Regions from separate parts of the Enterobacter sp. C4G1 genome, predicted to be linked through region 2. Evidence: predicted binding sites of a transcription regulator. Region 2 holds the regulator's gene; each other region holds the start of a gene.

Region 1 (5,156 bases), 610 kb from region 2:
CGTGCAGCACAGTTTTGACTTCTGGATGGGGGAGCTGGGTTTTGGCCCCTTCCTGAAAAATGTACGTGAAGGAGCGCTGAACAATGGCTGATGCGGGTGAATTGAAAGAAGTTAAAAAGGTACTCGTTGGCCCGCTTTTAGCCAATAACCCGATTACGTTGCAGGTGCTTGGCGTCTGTTCTGCACTGGCGGTGACTACCAAGCTGGAAACTGCGCTGGTGATGACCGTCGCGGTGACGCTGGTGACTGCATTTTCCAGCATGTTTATCTCCATGATCCGCCACCACATTCCGAACAGCGTGAGGATCATCGTGCAGATGGCGATTATCGCGTCACTGGTGATCGTCGTCGATCAGCTGTTGCGCGCTTTTGCCTATGAAACCTCAAAACAGCTCTCGGTATTTGTTGGTTTGATCATCACCAACTGTATTGTGATGGGGCGCGCAGAAGCCTACGCCATGAAGATGCCGCCGCTGGCGAGCTTTATGGACGGTATCGGCAACGGCCTGGGATATGGGGTCATTCTCCTGACGGTGGGTTTCCTGCGTGAGTTAATCGGCAGCGGTAAGCTGTTCGGTATCACTGTGCTGGACACGGTGCAACATGGCGGCTGGTATCTGCCTAACGGGCTGTTCCTGCTGGCCCCAAGTGCATTTTTCATTATCGGTTTGCTGATCTGGCTGATTCGTACCCTGAAACCAGAACAGCAGGAAAAGGAGTAACCGACAATGTCTCATTACCTGAGTTTGTTTGTGCGCGCGGTGTTTGTTGAAAACATGGCGCTCGCGTTTTTCCTGGGCATGTGTACGTTCCTCGCAGTGTCCAAAAAGGTATCAACGGCATTTGGTCTGGGTGTGGCGGTCACCGTGGTGCTCGGATTATCTGTACCGATTAATAATCTGGTGTACAACTTTGTCCTGCGTGATGGCGCGCTGGTTGAGGGAGTCGATCTGAGTTTCCTTAACTTCATCACCTTTATCGGTGTGATTGCGGCGCTGGTACAAATACTTGAGATGATCCTCGATAAATATTTCCCGTCGCTTTATAACGCGCTGGGGATCTTCCTGCCGCTGATCGCGGTGAACTGCGCCATCTTCGGCGGCGTGTCGTTTATGGTCCAGCGTGATTACAACTTCAGTGAATCCATCGTTTACGGCTTTGGCTCCGGTATTGGCTGGATGCTGGCGATTGTCACTATGGCGGGGATCCGGGAAAAAATGAAATATGCCAACGTGCCCGCAGGGTTGCGAGGCTTAGGGATCACCTTTATCACCACCGGGCTAATGGCGCTGGGCTTTATGTCCTTCTCCGGCGTGCAGCTCTGAGGGCTTAGATATGGAAATTATTCTTGGCGTGGCGATGTTCACGCTCATTGTACTGGTACTGTCTGGGCTGATACTGGCTGCGCGTTCTAAGCTTGTGAACGCCGGGGACGTCATTATTGATATTAATGGTGAGCCGCAGAACCAGATCCGCACTCCGGCGGGCGACAAACTGCTTAACACGCTTTCGGGTAACGGGATATTTGTCTCCTCGGCCTGTGGCGGCGGGGGTTCCTGTGGGCAATGTCGTGTGACGGTGAAAGAGGGCGGTGGCGACATTTTGCCAACTGAACTGGCGCACATCACGAAACGTGAGGCGAAAGACGGTTGCCGCCTGGCCTGCCAGGTTGCGGTGCGCCAGAACATGAAAATTGAGCTGCCGGAAGAGATCTTCGGCATCAAAAAATGGGAGTGCGAGGTTATCTCTAACGATAACAAAGCCACTTTTATTAAAGAGCTGAAACTGTGCGTGCCTGATGGGGAAGATGTGCCCTTCCGCGCAGGCGGATATATCCAGATTGAGTGCCCGGAGCACACCGTTGCTTACGCCGATTTTGACGTGCCGGACGAATACCGCGCCGACTGGGATAAATTTAATCTCTTCCGCTTTGCGTCAGAGGTCAATGAGCCAACGTTACGTGCCTACTCTATGGCTAACTACCCGGAAGAGAAGGGCATCATTATGCTTAACGTGCGTATCGCCACGCCACCACCGGCTGTGCCGGATGCACCACCGGGCGTGATGTCGTCTTATATCTGGTCACTGAAAGCAGGTGATAAAGTCACGATCTCGGGCCCGTTTGGCGAATTCTTCGCTAAAGAGACGGATGCTGAAATGGTGTTTATCGGCGGCGGAGCAGGGATGGCGCCGATGCGTTCGCATATTTTCGACCAGCTTAAACGGCTCGGCAGTCAACGAAAAATAAGCTTCTGGTACGGGGCCCGCTCGCTGCGCGAAATGTTCTATGACGATGAATTCGAACAACTGGCGCGTGAAAATCCTAACTTTACCTTCCATGTGGCGCTGTCTGACCCGCAGCCGGAAGATAACTGGACAGGTTATACGGGCTTCATCCACAACGTTCTCTATGAGCACTACCTGAAGCAGCACGCAGCACCGGAAGATTGTGAATTCTACATGTGTGGCCCGCCAATGATGAATGCGGCCGTCATTAAGATGCTCAAAGATCTGGGTGTGGAAGATGAGAACATCATGCTGGATGACTTTGGAGGCTGATGATGTTGACGTTTCTGGCAACCTTTTTGGTCTTTTTGCTGGTGGTATTCGGCATGTCGTTAGGCTGGATCATCAGGCGTAAAAGCATACAGGGCAGTTGCGGCGGTATCTCTTCTTTGGGGATGGAAAAAGTCTGCGATTGCCCGGAGCCGTGCGACGCGCGGAAAAAAAGAATGGCCCGCGAACAGCAACGCATTATTTAAGGTTTTGTAGGCCGGGTATGGCGAAGTCGCCACCCGGCGTTTTCCACATCCACTTCTCAATCCTCATAAATTTACTGTATACTTATCCAGTGATAAGTGAGGGCTTACTATGCGCAAAATAATCCATGTGGATATGGACTGTTTTTTTGCCGCAGTGGAGATGCGTGACAACCCGGCGCTGCGGGATATCCCTATCGCCATTGGCGGTAGCCGCGTCCAGCGTGGAGTGATCAGCACTGCCAATTACCCAGCGCGCAAATTTGGCGTGCGCAGCGCCATGCCGACGGCGATGGCGTTGAAACTCTGCCCGCACCTCACCCTTCTGCCGGGCCGGTTTGAAGCCTACAAAGAAGCCTCCGTTCATATCCGGGACATTTTCTCCCGTTACACGTCGCTGATTGAACCGCTTTCGCTTGATGAGGCCTATCTGGATGTCACTGACAGCGTCCATTGCCACGGCTCTGCCACGCTGATGGCACAGGAGATCCGCCAGACTATTGCCCGTGAGCTGAACCTAACAGCATCGGCAGGCGTTGCGCCGGTGAAGTTCCTTGCAAAAATCGCTTCAGATTTGAATAAACCGAATGGCCAGTACGTCATCACCCCGGATGACGTTCCGGCTTTTTTAAAAACGTTACCGCTTGGAAAAATACCCGGTGTCGGGAAAGTCTCAGCCGCGAAGCTTGAAAGTATGGGGCTGCGTACCTGCGAAGATGTGCAGCGCAGCGATCTCGTGATGCTGCTCAAGCGTTTCGGGAAGTTTGGCCGTGTTCTGTGGGAGCGCAGCCAGGGCATTGACGAGCGGAGCGTGAATAACGAGCGGCTGCGTAAATCCGTTGGCGTAGAGCGTACGCTGATTGAAGATATTCATGACTGGGCTGAATGCGAGGCCATTATTACCGGGCAACTTTACCCGGAGCTGGAAAGACGCCTTGCCAGGGTGAAACCAGACCTTCTGATTGCCCGCCAGGGGATCAAACTCAAGTTCAATGATTTTCAGCAAACCACCCAGGAGCACGTCTGGCCGCGCCTGAATAAAGACGATCTTATCGCGACGGCAAAAAAGGCCTGGGAAGAACGACGGGGTGGAAGAGGGGTTCGGCTGGTGGGATTACACGTCACGCTGCTGGATCCGCAGCTTGAGCGACAGCTGGTATTGGGATTGTAAAAAAGCCCGGTGGCGCTACCGCTTACCGGGCCTGTGTTTTTCACCCTCTCCCTGCGGGAGAGGGCTGGGGTGGGGGTTTTACTTCGCAGGAATCGCTTTCAGCAGTTCAGTCAGCAGGGTCCAGTAGTGGCCCACGCTTTCGATATGAACCTGCTCATCCGGGGAGTGTGGCCCGGTGATGGTTGGCCCGATGGACACCATATCCATATCCGGATACGGCTTTTTGAACAGGCCACATTCCAGACCCGCGTGGATCACCTGAATGTTCGGGGTGCTGTTGAACAGACGCTGGTAAGTTTCACGCACCAGAGCCATTACCGGTGAGCTTGCATCCGGCTGCCAGCCTGGGTAGCTACCTTTAGCGGACGTTGACGCGCCAGCCAGTTTGCCCAGAGATTCCAGCATACTGACAACGTACTCTTTACCGCTGTCGATAAGTGAACGGATCAGGCAGATGATTTCTGCGCTGTCGTCGCTCATGGTCACGACGCCAACGTTCAGAGAAGTTTCCACAACGCCTTTTGCGACGTCAGAGTTGCGAATAACACCGTTTGGCGAGGCATTTAGCAACTGGATAAAGTTGTCGCGAGACTGTGCAGTCAGAGCGGCTTTATCTGTCGATACCGATTCCAGAACCACAGTCAGGTTTTTTTCTTTTGCAGACAGTTCATTTTTCAGGATATCCAGATAAACGCTGGAGAGTTTTTTCAGCTCGTTTGCTTTTGCCGCTGGCACTGCAACAGTGGTAAATGCTTCACGCGGGATTGCGTTACGCAGCGTACCGCCGTTGAAATCAACCAGACGCAGGTCCAGTTCAGCCGCGTGGCCTGCCAGGAAGCGCGCCAGCAGTTTGTTGGCGTTACCCAGGCCTAAGTGAATATCGCCACCAGAGTGACCCCCTTTCAGGCCTTTCAGCGTCAGCTTGAAGGTCTGGAAACCAGCAGGGATCGCTTCACGGGACAGTGGCAGCGTAGTGATGAAATCGATCCCGCCTGCGCAACCCATGTAGATCTCGCCTTCTTCTTCTGAGTCGGTGTTGATCAGGATATCCGCTTGCAGCCAGTTTGCTTGCAGGCCGAAAGCCCCGTCCATACCGGCTTCTTCGGTCATGGTCAGCAGTACTTCCAGTGGGCCGTGCTCAACGCTGTTGTCTGCCAGTACCGCCAGGGCTGATGCCATGCCAATACCGTTATCCGCGCCAAGCGTGGTGCCGCGCGCTTTTACCC
Region 2 (5,156 bases):
TGGGTAATAATGGCGGCCATCAGCGAAGGCAGCATCAGCATATGCGCGATGTTGTTACGATAGTAAGTCATCAGCACCGCCTGCTCGCGCGGCAGAATGATGATGTCGCCAATCGTATCTTTCTCAACTTCGAACTTATTCATCTGCAAGGCATGATCGATAAGCTCGCTGGCGGTAGCGGCAGGCGCCGTCGAGTCCACTGAGTACGGAACATTACGCATAATGTCCAGATAGCAATCGAGCTGCTCGGTAAGCTGTTCACGGGTCAGTGAACGCTGACGCGATGCCAGCAGCGCAGTACAGCACAGGTTCATGGCGTTGGCCGCACCTGCGTTGTTAATACGCACCATCAGCTCAGCGGCAATGCCGTTCACCGTTGGCGTCAGCCAGGCAGGGCGTATCGCTTCGATAGGGTCGATAGACTCGCGCCATTCCGGGACATGGTGGTTAAGGTAGTTCATCAGCGGCATTGGCTCGCCGAAGTTCACGTAGCCCTGACCCAGATTACGCAGCTTGCTCAGACCACGCAGCATCTGTGGCAGGCTCTCTTTCTCTTTGGTCGCACCGCGCAGCTCTTTGGCGTACGTTCCCACTTCCATAACGTGCTCGTAGCCGATGTAAATCGGTACCAGCGTAATTGGGCGGGTACCGCCGCGCAACATGGCCTGGATAGTCATCGACAGCGTGCCGGTTTTCGGATCAAGCAGGCGGCCAGTACGGGAACGCCCGCCTTCTACGAAATACTCAACGGAATAACCGCGGCTGAACAGCTCGCCCAGATATTCGCGGAATACGGTGGAATAGAGCTTGTTACCTTTGAAGGTACGACGAATAAAGAAGGCACCAAGGCGGCGGAAAATCGGACCTGCTGGCCAGAAGTTCAGGTTAATACCGGCCGCGATGTGCGGTGGCACTAGGCCCTGATGATAAAGCACGTAGGAAAGCAGCAGGTAGTCCATGTGGCTGCGGTGGCAGGGCACATAGACAATTTCGTGGCCGTCATGTGCCAGCTGGCGCACGCGCTCGGCGTTGTGAACGTTGATCCCCTGATAGAGGCGGTTCCACGTAAAGCTCAGAATACGATCGGACAGGCGAATCATCTCGTAGGAGAAGTTCGCAGCGATCTCTTCCATCAATGCGATGGCGTTCTGCTGTGCTTTCTCATGCGAAATCTTCTTGCTGCGCGCTTCGTCTTCCACGGCGCGGGCAATGGCTTTAGACGCCAGCAATTTATTGAACAGGTCCTGACGCGCCGGGAGGCGCGGCCCTACGGCTGCAAGACGCTGGCGCGCAAAGTGCATACGTGCCACGCGAGCCAGTTTTTGCGCGATGATTTTATCCGTACCGTGTTCATCTGCCATGCGGCGCAGCGACACAGAAGGAGAGAAACGCACGAAGCTATCGCGACCAAGCCAGGACACCGCGAAGAATTTCTGGATACCGTTGAGCATCCGCAGCGGTGGGTTTTCTTCCCCTTTTTCGCGACCTGGGCGACGACCAAACATCACCGATACCGGCACCATCTGCACATCCAAATCAGGATTGCTGCGGTGTAGATCGAGGTAGTCGTGGAACAGCTTGATGGACTCTTCTTTTGGCGTGTAATAGGTAAACACACGCGGCCCGCCGTGAATGAACACGTAGCGCGGCAGCAGAGTACCGTCGATCTCCAGTGGTTCAAGCGGATCGGGTAAATCATGCGCCAGACACTGGGCGCGGAGCGTGAGCAAGTCTGCCTTCGAGTTGTAAGGCAAAACATACATTATAGGGCGAGAGGTATCGAGCCCTAATTCCAGCGCGGGTTCTGCTGGGATAGACTTGCTTTTTACCAGAACGGTTAATGGTAAATTAAGTAATTTGTAGTAAATTCGTGGCCAGCCAGACATAAACGATGTAAAGCCTCTGGTTAATAATGCAATTGCGGCGCAAGGATAACAGAAAGCGCGCAAAATTTCTGTTGTTACCCGTCATACTTCGGGCGGCAGTAAACGCACTGCGTCTATAGTTACTGACGCTATTTCTAATAAAAGGTTCTTTTAATGGCCAATAATACCACTGGGTTAACCCGAATCATCAAAGCTGCCGGCTATTCATGGAAAGGTTTCCGTGCCGCGTGGATCAATGAAGCCGCTTTTCGTCAGGAAGGCGTTGCCGCTATCGTGGCGGTAATCATTGCCTGTTTCCTCGATGTTGATGCCATAACGCGCGTTCTTCTTATTGGTTCTGTGCTTCTGGTGATGATAGTGGAAATTCTCAATAGCGCTATTGAGGCGGTAGTTGATCGTATTGGCTCTGATTTCCATGAGCTCTCTGGTCGTGCAAAAGATATGGGGTCTGCCGCCGTGTTGCTGGCGATTATTACTGCGGTGATCACCTGGGTCACGCTGCTTTGGTCGCATTTCCGATGAGCCTCGAGGAATAATTAAGTCCCTGGTTTTTTGTGCAGTTTTTGGTTCCAAAATCACCTTTGACTGTATATACTCACAGCATAACTGTATATACACCCAGGGGGCGGAATGAAAGCGTTAACGACCAGGCAGCAAGAGGTGTTTGATCTCATCCGGGATCATATCAGCCAGACGGGAATGCCACCTACGCGTGCGGAAATCGCGCAGCGCCTGGGTTTCCGTTCTCCAAATGCTGCCGAGGAACACCTTAAAGCTCTGGCGCGTAAAGGCGTAATTGAGATTGTTTCTGGTGCTTCACGCGGCATCCGTCTGCTGGTAGAAGAAGAGACGGGCATTCCGCTGGTTGGCCGTGTCGCGGCAGGTGAGCCTTTGCTCGCACAGCAGCATATTGAAGGTCACTATCAGGTCGATCCTGGCATGTTCAAACCGAGCGCGGATTTTCTGCTGCGCGTCAGCGGCATGTCCATGAAAGACATCGGTATTCTCGATGGCGATCTGCTGGCGGTTCATAAGACTCAGGATGTGCGCAACGGTCAGGTGGTGGTGGCGCGTATTGATGACGAAGTTACCGTTAAGCGCCTGAAAAAACAGGGCAATACTGTGCAACTGCTGCCGGAAAACAGCGAATTCTCCCCAATCGTGGTGGATCTTCGCGAACATAACTTCTCCATTGAAGGTCTGGCGGTTGGCGTCATCCGCAACGGAGAATGGCTGTAATCTCCCCCTGACAGGCTACGGAGCCTCCGTAGCCTGATTCATTTCCCACTCCCGGTATTTTTCATGTCACTGCTGACTGCTTCCGATAAGGCATTGTGGCGTCTTGCACTGCCGATGATTTTTTCCAATATCACCGTTCCGCTGTTGGGGCTGGTCGATACGGCGGTTATTGGTCATCTGGATTCACCGGTGTATCTGGGTGGCGTGGCGATTGGCGCAACGGCAACCAGCTTCCTCTTTATGCTGTTGCTTTTTTTACGCATGAGCACCACCGGGCTGACGGCACAGGCGTTTGGCGCAAAAGATCCCCTGCGTCTGGCACGTGCGCTGGTACAGCCGTTAATTCTGGCGCTGGGTGCGGGTGTACTTATCGTTCTGCTGCGTACACCACTGATTGAGCTGGCATTACACATTGTAGGTGGCAGTGAAGCGGTGTTGGAGCAGGCACGGCGTTTCCTTGATATTCGCTGGCTAAGCGCACCGGCATCTCTGGCGAATCTGGTTCTGCTGGGCTGGTTACTGGGCGTTCAGTATGCCCGCGCTCCCGTTATCCTGCTGGTTGTCGGGAACGTCCTGAACATAGTGCTCGACCTCTGGCTGGTTATGGGGTTGCACATGAATGTGCAGGGCGCGGCGCTGGCAACAGCTATTGCCGAGTACGGCACGCTGATTATCGGGCTGTGGATGGTCTGGCGTGTGCTGGTGATGCGGGGCATAACACCTGCGCTGCTAAAGGCCGCCTGGCGCGGCAATATCCGCAAGCTGCTGGCGCTTAACCGCGACATCATGCTGCGCTCGCTGTTATTGCAACTGTGCTTTGGTGCACTGACGGTCTTTGGCGCGCGGCTTGGCCCGGAAATCGTTGCTGTCAACGCGGTGCTGATGACGCTGCTGACCTTTACCGCCTATGCCCTCGATGGCTTTGCCTACGCGGTAGAAGCCCATTCCGGGCAAGCGTATGGCGCGCGCGAAAGCGGGCAATTACATGATGTCTGGCGTGCTGCATGTCGTCAGGCTGGGCTGGTGGCGCTGGCATTTGCACTCATCTACACCTGCTTTGGTGAGTATATTGTTGCGCTGCTCACGTCATTACCTGCACTGCGTGAGCTGGCAAGCCACTACATCATCTGGCAGGTGATCTTACCGGTTGTGGGCGTCTGGTGTTATTTACTCGACGGGATGTTCATTGGCGCAACGCGTGGCGCGGAAATGCGTAACAGCATGGCGGTCGCGGCGGGTGGGTTTGGTTTAACGCTGCTCACGGTGCCGTATCTGGGGAATCATGGGTTATGGCTGGCCCTCGCGGTCTTTCTTCTTCTGCGTGGCCTCTCGCTGGCGTTTATCTGGCGTCGTCACTGGAAAAATAATACCTGGCTTTCATCCCGTCACGATCTCTCATGATGGTAAAAGATTCTGAATAAATTCCTGAGTGCCAGATGCTCAACTAAAATTATTATCACGTCCAGCATGAAATGAAGGTTTCGGGCGGCCCTTTCACTCTTTAACGATGAGGACCTGATGATGAATAAAGACGAAATCAGCGGCAACTGGAAACAGTTCAAAGGTAAAGCGAAAGAGCAATGGGGTAAGCTGACAGATGACGATATGACGGTCATCGAAGGAAAGCGCGATCAGCTTGTCGGTAAAATTCAGGAACGCTATGGCTACGCCAAAGATCAGGCGGAGAAAGAAGTCGGCGACTGGGAAAAGCGTAACGACTATCGCTGGTAGACCGGTAATACCTGCAAGTACAAGGATGTACACCCTGAGGGCGGCCCTGAGCCGCCTTATCTTTTGCCGTTAGCGCGGTTTTTTCTTTACCAGAATGGAGTGGTCATGCTGGCACGCATCCTGATGGCTGCATGATTCGACCTCCACGCACGCAGAGCATAATCCGTGTGCTTCAATCACATTATGGCGCAGGGCGAAGCCCATTTTGGCTGCCAGCGTATGCATAATGTCTTCAACACCTTCCGCGCACTCTTCTTTCACCACGCCGCAGCGGTCGCAGATAAACATGGCCGAGGTGTG
Region 3 (5,156 bases), 510 kb from region 2:
TACGCTGACCTGCCTGGAAGTGATGGCCGGTGGCGTCTCGAAAGGTCACGCGCTGGAAGCGGTGGCACAACGTATGGGCTTTGAACTGAAAGACTGCATCGCCTTCGGCGACGGCATGAACGATGCGGAAATGCTCTCGATGGCGGGTAAAGGCTGCATCATGGAGAACGCACACCAGCGTCTGAAGGATCTGCACCCGGAACTGGAAGTGATCGGTTCTAATGCCGACAATGCCGTGCCGAAATATCTGCGCAAGCTGTTCCTTGAATAATCTTCATTTGGTTATTTATTGCTCAGTTGTCAACTAAAGAGTTCGCTACAATGCCTGTCCTTCTTTCAGAGAGACAAGCATTGTGGCGCTACTCATTATCACCACTATTCTGTGGGCCTTCTCATTTAGCCTGATTGGCGAATACCTTGCGGGTTCGGTAGACAGCTACTTCTCAGTGCTGATGCGCGTGGGGCTGGCGGCACTGGTATTCCTGCCGTTTCTGCGTACGCGTGGGCAAACGCTGAAAACCATTCTGCTGTACATGCTGGTGGGGGCAATGCAGCTCGGCATCATGTATCTGTTCAGCTTCCGCGCTTACGTGTACCTGTCGGTATCCGAATTCCTGCTGTTTACCGTGCTCACACCGCTCTATATCACGCTGATTTACGATCTGCTGAGTAAGCGTCGCCTGCGTTGGGGCTATGCGCTGAGCGCGCTGCTGGCGGTTGTCGGTGCGGCGATCATTCGCTACGACAAAGTGAGCGACCACTTCTGGACCGGTCTGATGTTTGTACAGCTGGCCAACATCAGCTTCGCCATTGGCATGGTGGGTTACAAACGCCTGATGGAAACCCGTCCGATGCCGCAGCATAACGCCTTTGCCTGGTTCTATATGGGGGCGGCCATTGTTGCCGTGGCGGCGTGGTTTATGCTCGGCAACCCGCAAAAACTGCCGACCACTTCCGTGCAGTGGGGCATTCTGGTCTGGCTGGGCGTGGTGGCGTCCGGGCTGGGATACTTCATGTGGAACTACGGCGCTACCCAGGTAGACGCCGGTACGCTGGGGATCATGAACAACGTGCATGTGCCGGCGGGTCTGCTGGTTAACCTGGCTATCTGGCAGGAGCAACCGCACTGGCCGAGCTTTATTATTGGGGGAACGGTGATCCTGGCTTCGTTGTGGGTACATCGCCGTTGGGTCGCTCCGCGCTCCGCACAAACGGAAGATGGTCGCACGCGTGGTTCCGCGCTGAACGAATAAACGCTTCTGTAACCGGTTGACGCTGCTCGCCATCGCGCACGGCAGCGTACAGCCGGCTCCACAGTCCTTCACCCAGGGTTTTGGTCACCACCAGGCCCTGGCGTTCAAAACTCTCCACCACCCAGTGCGGCAGCGCCGCGATGCCCATTCTGGCGGCAACCATCTGAATTAACAGCAAGGTGTTATCCACGCTTTTCAGCTGCGGGTTGATGCCTGCCGGTTGCAGGAAGTGACGCCAGATATCCAGGCGACTGCGTTGCACCGGGTAAATCAGCAGCGTTTCCGTGGCCAGATCTTCCGGCGTGACGCGCGTTTTAGCGGCCAGCGGATGATCCGGTGCCAGTACCAGGCGCACTTCATAATCAAACATTGGTGAGTAGTGCAGGCCGCTGCGCGGAAGGATGTCTGAGGTCATGACCAGATCCAGCTCGCCCTGCTGGAGCGAAGGCTGTGGGTCAAATGTCACGCCGGATTTAAAGTCCATCTCCACCTGCGGCCACTTCTGGCGGAAGTTCTCAAGCGCGGGAGTCAGCCACTGTATACAGCTATGACACTCAATGGCGATGCGCAATTTCGTCTGCTGCGGTTCGTTGCAGGACTGCAACGCGCTGGCAATTTGCGGCAGCACCTGATTTGCCAGTTGCAGCAAAATCTCACCCTGCGGGGTAAAGCGCAGCGGCTGACTCTTACGCACAAAAAGACGGAAACCGAGGCGTTGTTCCAGATCGCTGAACTGGTGTGAAAGGGCAGACTGGGTCTGGTGCAGCGTGGCCGCAGCCGCTGCGAGAGAACCGCAGTTCCGCAACGCTTGTAGCGTTTTCAGGTGTTTTATCTCGATCATGAAAGTCCTTCACTTCGGCATGAACATTTTGCGCTTGAGGAATATACAGTACCTGCCAATTATAGAAGTGTAAACATCTGGACGTCTAAATAACGAATTTCACAAGGGGTACACCATGACAATCCGCAATCACACACTCGGTTTCCCTCGCGTTGGTCTGCGTCGCGAACTGAAAAAAGCGCAAGAAAGCTACTGGGCAGGAAAATCCACCCGTGAAGAGCTGCTGGCCGTGGGCCGCGAGCTGCGCGCCCGTCACTGGGATCAGCAAAAGCAAGCGGGCATTGACCTGCTGCCGGTGGGCGATTTCGCCTGGTACGACCATGTTCTGACTACCAGCCTGCTGCTTGGCAACGTGCCGGCTCGTCATCAGAACAACGATGGATCGGTCGATCTCGACACCCTGTTCCGTATCGGCCGTGGCCGTGCGCCGAGCGGTGAGCCCGCTGCAGCAGCAGAAATGACCAAGTGGTTCAACACGAACTACCACTACATGGTGCCGGAATTTGTCAAAGGCCAGCAGTTCAAACTGACCTGGACGCAGCTGCTGGATGAAGTGGACGAAGGGCTGGCGCTGGGCCACAAGGTGAAGCCTGTGCTGCTTGGCCCGGTCACCTACCTGTGGCTGGGTAAAGTGAAGGGCGAGCAGTTTGACCGCCTGAGCCTGCTGAACGATATCCTGCCGGTATACCAGCAGGTGCTGGCGGAGCTGGCAAAACGCGGTATCGAGTGGGTGCAAATCGACGAACCTGCGCTGGTACTGGAGCTGCCGCCGGAGTGGCTGAACGCCTTCAAACCCGCGTATGACGCGCTCACAGGCCAGGTGAAGCTGCTGCTGACCACCTATTTTGAAGGGGTCACTCCGAATCTCGATACCATTACCGCGCTGCCGGTACAGGGCCTGCACGTTGACCTGGTCCACGGTAAAGATGATGTGACAGAGCTGCACAAACGTCTGCCTGCTGACTGGCTGCTTTCTGCTGGTCTGGTGAATGGCCGTAACGTCTGGCGTGCTGATTTGACGGAAAAGTATGCCCAGATTAGTGCGATTGTCGGTAAACGTGATCTGTGGGTGGCCTCTTCCTGTTCGCTGCTGCACAGCCCAATTGACCTGAGTGTTGAAACGCGTCTGGATGTCGAAGTGAAGAGCTGGTTTGCCTTCGCCCTGCAAAAGTGCGAAGAGTTGGCGCTGCTGCGCGATGCGCTGAACAGCGGTGACACGGCCGCCATTACCGAATGGAGTGCTCCAATTCAGGCGCGTCGCCACTCGACTCGCGTGCATAACGCGGCTGTGGAAAAACGTCTGGCGGCCATCACCGCCCAGGACAGCCAGCGCCAGAGCGCTTATGAAGTGCGTGCCGAAGCCCAGCGCGCCCGTTTTAACCTGCCAGCCTGGCCGACAACCACCATCGGTTCATTCCCGCAGACCACTGAAATTCGCGGCCTGCGTCTGGACTTCAAAAAGGGCAACCTCGATGCGAACAACTATCGCGCCGGCATTGCCGAGCACATCAAGCAGGCGATTGTGGAGCAAGAGCGTTTAGGTCTGGACGTGCTGGTACACGGTGAAGCCGAGCGCAACGATATGGTGGAATACTTTGGTGAGCATCTGGACGGCTTCGTCTTTACCCAGAACGGCTGGGTGCAGAGCTACGGCTCCCGCTGCGTGAAGCCGCCGGTGGTGATCGGCGATGTCAGCCGCCCGGAAGCAATCACCGTTGAGTGGGCGAAGTACGCCCAGTCCCTGACCGACAAACCTGTCAAAGGCATGTTGACCGGCCCGGTGACGATTCTCTGCTGGTCTTTCCCGCGTGAAGACGTGACCCGCGAAACTATCGCGAAGCAGATTGCTCTGGCGCTGCGTGATGAAGTGGCGGACCTGGAAGCGGCGGGGATTGGTATTATCCAGATTGACGAACCGGCTCTGCGTGAAGGATTACCGCTACGTCGCAGCGACTGGGATGCTTATCTGGCGTGGGGCGTAGAGGCGTTTCGCATTAACGCCGCCGTCGCAAAGGACGACACCCAGATCCACACACATATGTGTTACTGCGAATTTAACGACATCATGGATTCCATCGCTGCGCTGGACGCCGATGTGATCACCATTGAGACGTCACGTTCAGACATGGAGCTGCTGGAGTCTTTCGAAGAGTTCGAATACCCGAACGAAATCGGACCGGGCGTTTACGATATTCACTCCCCTAACGTACCGAGCGTGGAATGGATTGAGGCGCTGTTGCAGAAAGCGGCACAGCGTATTCCGGCAGAGCGTCTGTGGGTAAACCCGGACTGCGGCCTCAAAACCCGCGGCTGGCCAGAAACCCGCGCCGCGCTGGCGAATATGGTGAAGGCGGCGCAGAACCTGCGTCAGGTTTAACCCCGGCGCTCGTTTTACGCCTGCCCATCCATCAGGCGGCTAATATGAATGCTTAACCATGTCAGCTCATCTTTCGGTAAGGTGAGCTGATATTTATCCCGTACATAGTCGCGGATCACCCACGCTACGGTCATCGCATCCGGGCGATGGCGCATCAGTTCCTGATAAAAATCCTCGGTTTCACTCAACGCAATCTTCCCCGCCAGAACCCGCTCGGCAAAGTAACGCAGATGAGTAATAAAGCGCATATAGTTCACCGATTGCGTATCAATGGCCTTGCCGAGTTTATAGCGCACGATTTCGGCGATACGGTTCACCAGCTCAACCTGCTGGTGGGCGCTGCTGTCGTCATCCTGAGCGCTGGCGTTGATCAGATGAAAAGCGATATTGACTGCTTCGTCTTCCGGTAACTCAACGTCAAACTTATCGTTCACCTGCGCACGTGCCAGCAACCCTATGCCATATTCCTGCGGGTAGTAGCGCTTCACTTCCCAGCTGAGCTTATTGTGGATGAGTTGCCCGCTGCGGTAGCGTTCCACGGCAAAGTGCAGATGTTCTGCGAGTGTGAAGAGCAGCACCGAATTGAGCCTGTCCCCGAACTGACTGCGTGCAAGGGTAAGAATGTCGTGACTGATATCGAAGAATGCCGCAGGAATGGTGTCCGTCAACGATAAAAAATGGCGGG
Region 4 (5,156 bases), 1.3 Mb from region 2:
TACGAACTGCTTCCGCGATCTTGTCGTTATAACCGGCCAGGTTACGTACGCCCAGTGCCGACATTAATTTATAGCGACGTTCCATCTCATTAACGCTCCAGCGCAGGGCGTTAGCAGCGTCTTTCATGTCGGTGACCACTTCAGTCAGCAGATGCGGGATACCTTCATAAACAGAGAGTTCCAGCATTTTCGGGTCGATCATGATGAAACGCACATCTTCCGGCTGCGCTTTGTAGAGCATACTCAGGATCATGGCGTTCACACCGACCGACTTACCCGAGCCCGTCGTACCCGCAACCAGCAGGTGTGGCATTTTTGCGAGGTCGGCCACCACAGGATCGCCTGCGATGTCTTTGCCCAGCACCACACTCAACGGCGATGGATTCTCGCGGAACTTGGCGTTATCCAACACTTCACGCAGATAGACGGTCTGGCGTTTCTTATTTGGCAGTTCCAGGCCGACATAAGGTTTACCCGGGATAACTTCCACCACACGCACCGCAACGGTCGACAACGAGCGAGCCAGGTCACGGGACAGGTTAGAAATTCTCGCGGCTTTAACACCTGGCGCCAGGTTCAGTTCGAAACGGGTAATAACCGGACCTGGGGAATAATTCACCACGTCCGCCTTAATGCGGAAATCAGCCAGACGCGCTTCCACAAGACGCGCCATCTGCTCCAGTGCAAAGGTATCCACCGGTTCAACTTCTGACGGAGGCGGCGTTAACAGATCCAGCGACGGCAGCGGCGTACTTGGGCGTTGCAGCGGACGGCTATCACCATTGCGCATCAGCAGCGGGTGAATCAGGCTTTCCTTCGGCTGTGCCGGTGGCTGCTGGAACTGCGGCGCGTGCTGAGGCTGTTGCGGCTGCGCATAAGCCTGTGGCGCTGGCTGCTGCACGTGCGGCGCAGGTGCAGGCTGCTGGTGCGCAGTTTGCGTTTCAGGCATCACACCTGGGGTGAATAACGGTTCGCTCGGGCCATCATCAACCAAATCTTTCATTGGCGAGAATTCGAAGTCAGATAACGAGAACGGATTCGCTCCCGTAGGCTGCTCACCGGAATAGCGTTGCTGCTGAGTGGCAGCAAACTGGCGCGCTAACTCTGCTTCGGCCACGTCGTCTTCATCTTCTTCATGAACATGAGTCGGGCGGGCTTCGTGTTGATACTCTTCGCCATAACGCTGCTGCTGTTGTACGGCAAACTGACGCCCCAGCTCATCCTGCTGCATCTCATCGGCGTCATCTTCGTACTCAGATTCACGCGCTTTCTCCTCAGCCATACGCTGAGAAGGTAATTTGATGCCATAGGACGCCAGCTCACGGCGGGTAGGAACACGCACGCGATTAGGACGAGGAAGCTGCGGGCCAATACCCTCTTTCACCTGTGGACGCGGCGCGCCACCGGATGCAAGGCTAAAGACAGGCGCAGCAACTGCCGCCGCCGCGGTAGCGTGCTTCACACTTTCCGCCACTGGCGCAACAACAGGTGTTGGGTCAACTGGTGGAACAGTAACGGAAGGAGCCCTGGTCACAGGTTCTTGCTTCGGTTCCGGTACGGGCTGATACCAGGCAGCCAGCTGTTCGCGCTCACGTGCCCGGCGTTCTTCAACTTCTTCAAAATAGTACATTGGTGGGCGAGTCGGTTTGACCTCTTCCACTTCAACTTGCGGTTCAGCGTCAGGCTGAGCAGGCTCAACCGCAACCGGGGCATAGTCCTGATAAGGCTGAGACACCGGCGCTTCATACTCCGCGTACGGCTGCGGCGCGTATTCCGGTTCCGGCTGGTATGGCTGCTGCCACTGTTCCTGCGGCTGTGCTGGCGCATAGCTTTGCAGTTCAGGGGTAATAACCGGCTGATGTGCAGGGATTGCAGGCGCGTCTTGCCACTCAACCGCAGGTTGCTGGGTAAGAGGCTCTGGCTCATACACCGGCGCGGAAGGCATGACTGCCTCAACAGGCGCAGCATAGGCCTGAGCGGCTGTCGTTGCCGCAGCTGCCGCCGCGACAGGTTCGCTAACGGAATGACCATTTAACAACGGGTCGTATTCGTCGTAATCACCTGGAGTGGCGCGGCTGCCAGAGAAGAGCACATCATCAGGGTCAACGGGGGCACCCGCAGCACGGTATTCAGCCTGCTCGTCGTCATCCATGCGTTTGCCGGAGAAGAGCGCAGCATCTGTTTTGCGTCCTAACGGATTAGCAAATTTTTCTGCCACACGTTTGCGGCGCGCCAGCGCGCCACGCAGAATACGCGCGCGGCGAGATTCGCGATGCGGAGCTGAAGCGGTATCCTCTTCGTCCTCATCTTCGTATTCGTATTCGTCTTCATCTACCCACGTATCATCACGACGAGTACGGTTGCTGGCAAACGTCAAAATAGTAAGGATCAGACTGCCGAGTTTTTCGGCAATGCTCACCCATGACCAACCGGTAAACAGGGTTAATCCCGCAGCCCAGATACAGAGCAGCGTAATGGTGCCTCCACTGCTATGCAGCATCGGTTGCAGCGCGGTGCTCAGCAAACTGCCAATCACTCCACCGGAAGCGAAATACCAGATATCGTCGGCATTAATCGCCGCCAACCCGCAGGAGGTCAGGATCAGTGCCAGAGCACCAATCAGGCGCAGCGAAACCGCGAAATAATCGATGTATTCATCGTTCTGACGATGACGCCAGGCAAACCAGCAGCCACCGATGATGATCACCGGGATGGTATAGGCCATGACACCGAAGATGAAAAACAGGGTGTCCGCAAGCCAGGCACCGGGCGTGCCACCTAAATTATGGATAGGCTCATGCCATGCGGTTTGCGACCAGCTCGGATCTGAGGGGTTGAAACTGAGTAAGGCTGCCATCAGCCAGACGGCAAAAAGGGCAATAACAATCAGCAACGCCTCAAGGAGTCGACGTCCGCTGCTTAGCTTCGATAGTGTGACTTCTTTGTCTTCAGTATATTCCTGGCTCAAGAAAGGCTCTCCAGGTATCAGGCATGTCCTGCCTGTTTGCTAAAACGGACAACAGCGCCGGGTATCCCCGGCACTGTTGCTGTATGGATTAACAGGAGTGTAATCAAACTACGCTGATTTTGCACCTGTTCCGTGTTAGCGCGTCTTAATAACCAGACGATTGCTCTGTTTGACCTCTTCCATCACCACATAGGTACGGGTGTCGTTCACGCCTGGCAGACGCAGCAGGGTTTCACCCAGCAGCTTACGGTAGGCGGACATGTCTGGCACACGGGTTTTCAACAGGTAGTCGAAATCACCGGAAACCAAGTGACACTCTTGAATTTCTTCAAGTTTTTGTACAGCGGAGTTAAATTGCTCAAACACATCCGGCGCACCACGATTCAGAGTAATCTCAACAAATACCAGAAGTGAGGCATCCAGATAATGCGGGTTCAGCAGAGCCGTATAGCCCTGAATAAAACCCTGTCTTTCCAGTCGGCGCACACGCTCAAGGCACGGCGTCGGGGAAAGTCCCACACGTTTTGAAAGCTCGACGTTGGAAATACGCCCATCCTTTTGCAATTCATTAAGAATGTTACGATCGATACGGTCGAGGTCTTTGCCAGGGCGCTTCTTGCTATCTACCATTATTATTGTCTCTCTGTATTCCTTCCCTACTCCTGCCTGGACCCTGTGCACATCACTGTTCAGAGCCTGTACCCGTTATTCATCACATCGCCTGATTATGTAATATACGCGATGCGGATTCGGGTTCTACGGTAAGAAGACCGGTGCCTGAAATGGCCGCCACCGACATCACGTATGGCGTCTGTCCACACCATGCGTAGATTTCACTGACCCGGTAAAAATGGCATTTACGTGCATGTCTATGCGACACACTGTTAACGCGGTTTTTTTCTTCCTTCAATGTTTTCGCAAAAGCGCAGGGGATTGTCAAAGCAAAACATCGATTTTTAGTACAACATGCCGGATATTCATAACGACTGGCCATTAATCCTCATTTTATTGCCTTATAAACGACCGGTTTTTAGTAGAAAGCGTTATGTTATAGCGCTCAATCCATCGCCAGTGTCTATTGCACATATCGATATCAAAATTGCTGCGCTCTTTTTTTACGGCAACAAATTCCCTACAATCCTGACAAATGTCTGCCAACAACAATGGGGATCTCATGGGCACGGCCAAACACAGTAAGCTGCTAATTCTTGGTTCTGGACCTGCGGGATATACCGCGGCGGTCTATGCTGCGCGCGCTAACCTGCAACCGGTGTTGATTACCGGTATGGAAAAAGGCGGTCAGTTGACCACCACGACTGAAGTAGAAAACTGGCCAGGCGACCCGAACGACCTGACCGGGCCGCTGCTGATGGAGCGTATGCACGAACATGCGACCAAATTCGAAACCGAAATTCTGTTCGATCACATCAACAAGGTTGACCTGCAAAACCGTCCGTTCCGCTTGACAGGCGACAACGGTGAGTACACCTGCGATGCGCTCATTGTCGCAACCGGTGCATCGGCGCGTTACCTCGGACTGCCATCTGAAGAAGCCTTCAAAGGCCGTGGCGTTTCTGCCTGCGCAACCTGTGACGGTTTCTTCTACCGTAACCAGAAAGTCGCGGTTATCGGTGGCGGTAACACCGCAGTAGAAGAAGCGCTGTATCTGGCGAACATCGCCTCTGAAGTGCATTTGATCCATCGCCGCGACACCTTCCGCGCAGAGAAGATCCTGATTAAACGTCTGATGGATAAAGTGGCGAGCGGCAATATCGTGCTGCACACCAATCGTACTCTGGAAGAAGTGACGGGCGATCAGATGGGCGTTGCTGGCCTGCGCATCCGCGATACGCAGAACACCGACCACGAGGAATCACTGGAAGTGGCGGGTCTGTTTGTGGCTATCGGCCATAGCCCGAATACCGCTATCTTTGACGGTCAGCTGGAGCTGGAAAACGGCTACATTAAAGTGCAGTCCGGTATTCACGGTAACGCGACCCAGACCAGCATCCCAGGCGTCTTCGCTGCGGGTGACGTGATGGACCATATTTACCGTCAGGCGATCACCTCTGCTGGCACCGGCTGTATGGCCGCGCTGGACGCTGAACGCTACCTTGACGGGCTGGCTGAAACAGGTAAATAATCTTTACAAGTCAGTAACAAACGTAAATAAAGGCGGCGATAAGTC

Evidence for each region. The regulator LexA, encoded in region 2, represses DNA repair genes until DNA is damaged. The targets are predictions, from matches to a motif close to TNCTGTATGTACATACAGNA.
Region 1: the regulator LexA is predicted to act here: its motif matches at 2,835-2,854, upstream of dinB (DNA polymerase IV).
Region 3: the regulator LexA is predicted to act here: its motif matches at 2,126-2,145, upstream of metR (HTH-type transcriptional regulator MetR).
Region 4: the regulator LexA is predicted to act here: its motif matches at 3,046-3,065, upstream of ACT9TW_RS12850 (DNA translocase FtsK 4TM domain-containing protein).

Annotation. Positions count from the first base shown of each region.
Region 1 covers NZ_JBQVVV010000001.1:2,007,797-2,012,952, forward strand. The annotation lists gene ACT9TW_RS09620 (Na(+)-translocating NADH-quinone reductase subunit C) at 1-91, shown strand, start outside; gene ACT9TW_RS09625 (NADH:ubiquinone reductase (Na(+)-transporting) subunit D) at 84-722, shown strand; gene nqrE (NADH:ubiquinone reductase (Na(+)-transporting) subunit E) at 729-1,325, shown strand; gene nqrF (NADH:ubiquinone reductase (Na(+)-transporting) subunit F) at 1,336-2,559, shown strand; gene nqrM ((Na+)-NQR maturation NqrM) at 2,559-2,762, shown strand; gene dinB (DNA polymerase IV) at 2,872-3,930, shown strand; gene pepD (cytosol nonspecific dipeptidase) at 4,009-5,156, opposite strand, start outside.
Region 2 covers NZ_JBQVVV010000001.1:1,394,541-1,399,696, forward strand. The annotation lists gene plsB (glycerol-3-phosphate 1-O-acyltransferase PlsB) at 1-1,886, opposite strand, end outside; gene ACT9TW_RS06665 (diacylglycerol kinase) at 2,040-2,408, shown strand; gene lexA (transcriptional repressor LexA) at 2,517-3,125, shown strand; gene dinF (MATE family efflux transporter DinF) at 3,189-4,526, shown strand; gene ACT9TW_RS06680 (CsbD family protein) at 4,647-4,856, shown strand; gene zur (zinc uptake transcriptional repressor Zur) at 4,926-5,156, opposite strand, start outside.
Region 3 covers NZ_JBQVVV010000001.1:885,757-890,912, reverse strand. The annotation lists gene yigL (sugar/pyridoxal phosphate phosphatase YigL) at 1-271, shown strand, start outside; gene ACT9TW_RS04275 (carboxylate/amino acid/amine transporter) at 354-1,253, shown strand; gene metR (HTH-type transcriptional regulator MetR) at 1,141-2,094, opposite strand; gene metE (5-methyltetrahydropteroyltriglutamate--homocysteine S-methyltransferase) at 2,210-4,471, shown strand; gene ACT9TW_RS04260 (PRD domain-containing protein) at 4,486-5,156, opposite strand, start outside.
Region 4 covers NZ_JBQVVV010000001.1:2,666,709-2,671,864, reverse strand. The annotation lists gene ACT9TW_RS12850 (DNA translocase FtsK 4TM domain-containing protein) at 1-2,968, opposite strand, end outside; gene lrp (leucine-responsive transcriptional regulator Lrp) at 3,104-3,598, opposite strand; gene trxB (thioredoxin-disulfide reductase) at 4,143-5,111, shown strand.